2 regions of the Cellulosimicrobium sp. SJTW-1 genome follow, and region 1 is predicted to be linked to the other one. Evidence: riboswitches for the same ligand, from Rfam matches in the RefSeq annotation. Region 1 holds a riboswitch; the other holds the start of a gene.
The links. A riboswitch is a leader RNA that binds a small molecule or an ion and turns the genes downstream of it on or off. The one in region 1 is predicted to bind S-adenosylmethionine.
Positions count from the first base shown of each region.

Region 2: linked by a shared signal. The riboswitch ahead of RSE42_RS18340 (methylenetetrahydrofolate reductase) and the one ahead of RSE42_RS02860 (aminotransferase class V-fold PLP-dependent enzyme) in region 1 are both predicted to bind S-adenosylmethionine.

Region 1 covers NZ_CP136680.1:624,402-626,784, reverse strand. The annotation lists gene RSE42_RS02860 (aminotransferase class V-fold PLP-dependent enzyme) at 104-1,537, opposite strand; SAM riboswitch class IV at 1,571-1,686, opposite strand; gene RSE42_RS02855 (rhodanese-like domain-containing protein) at 1,988-2,383, shown strand, end outside.
Region 2 covers NZ_CP136680.1:4,075,008-4,077,390, reverse strand. The annotation lists gene metE (5-methyltetrahydropteroyltriglutamate--homocysteine S-methyltransferase) at 1-67, opposite strand, end outside; gene RSE42_RS18340 (methylenetetrahydrofolate reductase) at 100-1,161, opposite strand; SAM riboswitch class I at 1,167-1,269, opposite strand; gene RSE42_RS18335 (cation acetate symporter) at 1,481-2,383, opposite strand, start outside.

The DNA of each region.
Region 1 (2,383 bases):
CAGAGCACACGCGGAACACCGCGCCAAGAGGGTCCGGCGACGCGGTGGACAACGCTCGGCGACGACCCGGTGAACAGGCTGCCGCGTCGGCCGCCGGTGACGGTCAGACGGCCGGTCCGCAGCCCGCCGCGTCGGCGAGGAAACCCGCCGCCGCGGTCGCGAAGAGCCCCTCCAGGCCGGACCCCGCGGGGACCGGGCGCGGGTCGTCCACGACGGCCCAGCAGCCGTCGACGACCTCGTACCGGGTGGTCGGTCCCTGCTCGACGTACGCGCGCACGGCCTCGACGAGGCGCACGACGTCCGCACCGGTCGTCCCGACGCCCACCGAGGCGCGGATCGCGCCCGCGTCGTAGCCGAGGCGCGCGAGCAGCGGGTGCGCGCAGAACCGGCCGTCGCGCACGCCGATGCCGTGCTCGGCCGAGAGGTAGGCGGCGACGAGGCCCGGGTCGTGGCCCTCGACGGCGAACGTCACGACGCCGACCGGGTCGACGGCGTCGTCCCACACGCGCACGACCCGGACACCCGGGACGGCCTCCAGGCCCGCGACGAGGGCCGCGCGGAGCGCCGCCTCGTGCGCGTGCAGGTCGGCCGGGTCGAGCGCGGCGAGCGCGTCGCACGCCGCCGCGAGCGCCGCGGCGCCCACCACGTTCGGCGAGCCGGCCTCGTGGCGTGCGGGCGCCGTCTGCCACTGCGTCCCGGTCACCGCGACCTGGCGCACGGCGCCGCCGCCCGCGAGGTAGGGGGTGCCCGCGTCGAGCCAGTCGCGCCGCCCGACGAGCGCCCCCGCGCCGAACGGCGCGTAGGTCTTGTGCCCCGAGAACGCGACGTAGTCGACACCCGACGCGGCGAGCGAGAACCCGCGGTGCGGGACGAGCTGCGCGCCGTCGAGCACGACGCGCGCCCCGGCGTCGTGCGCGGCGCGGACGACCTCGGCGACGGGCAGGGACTCGCCCGTGACGTTGGAGGCGCCGGTCACGGCGACGAGCGCGTACGGGAAGCGCGCGAGCTCGGTGCGCAGGCCCGAGAGCGTCTCCGCGACGGACGCGCCGCCCGCGAGGACCGTCGCGCCGCCGGCGCGCTGCCACGGCAGCAGGTTCGCGTGGTGCTCGACGTCGAGGACGAGCACGCGCCCGGGCGTGCCGTCCGGGTTCGCCGGGACGCAGCCCGCGAGCAGGTTGAGCGAGTCGGTCGTGTTGCGCGTGACGACCGTGACGTCGTCCTCGCGCGCGCCGACGAACGCGCCGATCGTGCGGCGCGACGCCTCGTAGAGCGCCGTGGAGACCTGCGACAGGTAGCCCGCGCCGCGGTGCACGCTCGCGTAGAGCGGCAGCACCTCGGTCACGCGGTCCGCGACCGAGCGCAGCGCCGGGGCCGACGCCGCGACGTCGAGGTTCGCGTACGGCACGCTGCGGCCGTCGACGAGCGGGACGAGCGTGTCCCCGCCGACGACGGGCAGGAGCGCGGGCGCGTCGACGAGCGCCGCGAGGTCAGGGGCCGGGGCGTCGGTGGGACACGAGACGTCCGCGAGAGCAGTCATGGCACAGTCCTCCAGGGTCGTCCGGGGAGAACCTCCCCGCGCTTGCCGCCCGCCGGTCGGCGTGCGGCCTGGTCGTCACCCGGGGCACCCCGCCGCGAGAGGAGGGTTGCCGGCCAGCAAACCGGGGTTTCGCGCTGGCACTCATGACCTGCGGACCAGGATGTCCGCGCGGACGGCGGCGTGTCAACCGGTGGTCACGGCGTCTCGGATGGCGGGACGCGGCGCTCCGCGTCATAAGCCCGCGCGTCGGAGCCACGCGACGTCGGGCACCTCCACCCCGGGCCGCTCCCCGAGACGGGCGTTCCGCACGTCGGACGCGTGGCGTACGATCCGAGCCAACCATCCGGAGCGGCCGAGTGACGTGGCACGTCGACGCCGCAGCAACCCCCCGGACCGCCTCGGCGGCCGGGCGCAGGGTGCTACTGCCACGGTCGATGGAGGAGGACTCTCATGAGCGACCAGTCCCAGCAGGCGTCGGCACCCCGGCCGGCACCCCCCGAGGCACGTCCCGCCGTCGGCTACGCCGGCGACCTCACCCCGCAGCAGGCGTGGGACCTGCTCGCGCACGACGAGCGCGCCGTGCTCGTGGACGTCCGCACCGAGGGCGAGTGGCGCACCATCGGCGTGCCCGACGCCACGGAGCTCGGCCGCGACGTCCTGTTCGACGAGTGGGTGACCCCGGCGGGCCCGAACCCGCGGTTCCTCGACCGGCTCGTCGAGGCAGGTCTGACGCCCGGCGACGAGCGTCCCGTCGTGTTCCTGTGCCGCTCGGGCCAGCGGTCGATCGGCGCGGCGCGCGCGGCCACGGCCGCCGGGCTCGGGCCGTCGTACAACGTGCTCGAGGGC
Region 2 (2,383 bases), 820 kb from region 1:
AGCCGAGCACGGTGCCGGCGGGGAAACCGACCGGGTTCTGGGTAGGGGAGTGTACGGAAGTGGCCATGATCGAAACCTCTTGCTGGTCCGGAGGACCGGTCAGACGGGCGCGCCGTGCGTGGCGGCGCTCGTCGTGGGCAGGGAGGTGCCGGTGACCCACGGCCCGCTGGCCAGGTCCGGGACGAGCGGGGCGGCGGCGGCGCTGGCGCCGCCCCCGGTCCCGCCCGACCCGCCGCCGAGGTGGACACCCTCGAGCAGGTCAAGAGCGGCGCGGTGCTTGTTGAACGTGTACACGTGCAGACCGGGCGTGCCCGCGTCGAGGACGCGCTGCGCGAGGTCGACCGAGTACGCGATCCCGTAGGCGTGCTGCGCCTCCGGGTCGGGCAGGGCGTCGAGCGCGTCCAGCAGGTGCTGGGGCGCGCGCACGCCCGTGAGCTCCTCGACGCGACGGAGCCGCGCGGGCTCCGTCGTGGGCAGCAGCCCGGCGAGGATGGGGATCGTCACGCCGGCCGCACGGGCCTCGGCGACGAAGTCGGTGTACGACGACGCGTCGTAGAAGAGCTGCGTGATCGCGAAGCTCGCGCCGGCCTGCTGCTTCTGCCAGAGGCGGCGCACCTCCTGGGCGCGCGTCGTGCCGGCGGCGGGGTTGCCGTCGCAGAACGTCGCGACGGCGATCGTCAGCGGCCGGGCTGCGCCGCGCAGCGCGACGGCGGGGTCGGACGCGCAGCGCGACGCCTCGACCTCGCGCAGCAGCGCGACGAGCTCGGTCGACGACCGGACGCCGTCGGGCGCGGGCTGCCAGTCCGGCTGGTCGCGCGGCGGGTCGCCCCGCAGCGCGAGGAAGCTCCGCACGCCCTCGTCGAGGAAGTCGGTGATGACCGACTCCACGTCCTCGCGCGACGCCCCGACGCACGTGAGGTGTGCGATCGGCAGCACGGGCGTGCCCTGGAGCAGGCGTCCGACGACCTGGCGCGCGGTCGCGCGGTCGGTGCCCGCGGCGCCGTACGTCACGGACACGAAGTCGGGGTGCGTCGCGACGAGACGGCGTGCCGTCTCCCAGAACTTCGGGGCCGCGTCCGGTCGGCGCGGGGGCATGAGCTCGAACGACACCGTCGGCCGAGGACGGCCCGGACGGTGCGCGAAGGATGCCTCTGAGGTCATGCGTCACTCCATCGACCCTGGCGTTAGCACCTTTGTCCTCGGGAGGCTTCCGTCGGCGGGTTGCTGCGGTGTCGTCGAGCCAGGACTCTCGACCGCTCTGGATGGTTGGCACGATCCTACGACCCATCCGACATGCGGTCGAGAGCGCCCGCCAGGTGAGATGCGGAGGGATCGGCCGGAGGCGTAGCGGCGCCCCGCGCTACGGATCTCAGGCTCTCTACGCTACGAATTTCAGGTTTCCTACGCTACAGATTTCAGGTGCTCGAGCGAGGTCCCAGACACCGACCATGGCGACGGGTCGTCGTCGGCCTTGCAGGTCTCAGGCCCTCCGGCGCTCGGGCACGTGCAGGCGGCGGAGGAACCGGTCGGTGCGCAGCGGCGGCCCGCGCCGGTCGAGGAGCGACACGACGACGACGGTCGCCGTCGCGAGCGGGATGGTCCAGGCGGCGGGCTGGGCGAGCAGGGCGCGCACGACGCCAGGGACGCCGTCGGCCGTGCCGCCGGACGGGCTCCCGTACCCCGCGGCGACGAGCGCGGACGACGCGAGCAGCGCCGTCGCGCACAGGACGGCCCCCACGACCATGCCCGCCACCGCGCCCCGCGCGGTGAGGCCGCGCCACCACACGCCGAGCAGGATGACGGGGGACAGGGCCGACGCCGCGAAGACGAACACCGTCCCGACGCTCGTCACGAGGCCCTGCGGGATGGTGACGAGCGCGAACGCGAGCGGGATGAGCGTGCACGCGACCGCGGACCAGCGGAAGGACCGCACGGTGCCGCCGAACAGGTCCTGGCTCACGACGCCCGCCAGCGCCACCACGAGCCCCGACGACGTCCCGAGGAACGCGGCGAACGCCCCGGCGACGACGAGCGCGGCGAGCAGCTCGCCGCCGAGCCCGGGCACGAGGCGGGTCGGCAGCGTGAGGACGACCGTGTCCGCGACCCCGGGCGCCGCGAGGTCGGGCGCGACGACCCGCGCCACGAGCCCGAGCGTGCTCGACACCATGTAGAACACGCTGATCATGACGAGCACGACGACGGTCGTGCGGCGGGCCGAGCCGCCGTCGGGCGAGGTGTAGAAGCGCACGAGGACGTGCGGCAGGCCGGTCGTGCCGAGCAGGAGGGCGAGCAGGAGCGAGACGGTGGCGTACGCGTCGAGGCCGCCCGGCCCGGCCTCGTGGGGGAACACGGCGGCGGGGTCGAACGTGACGACGGCGCCGCC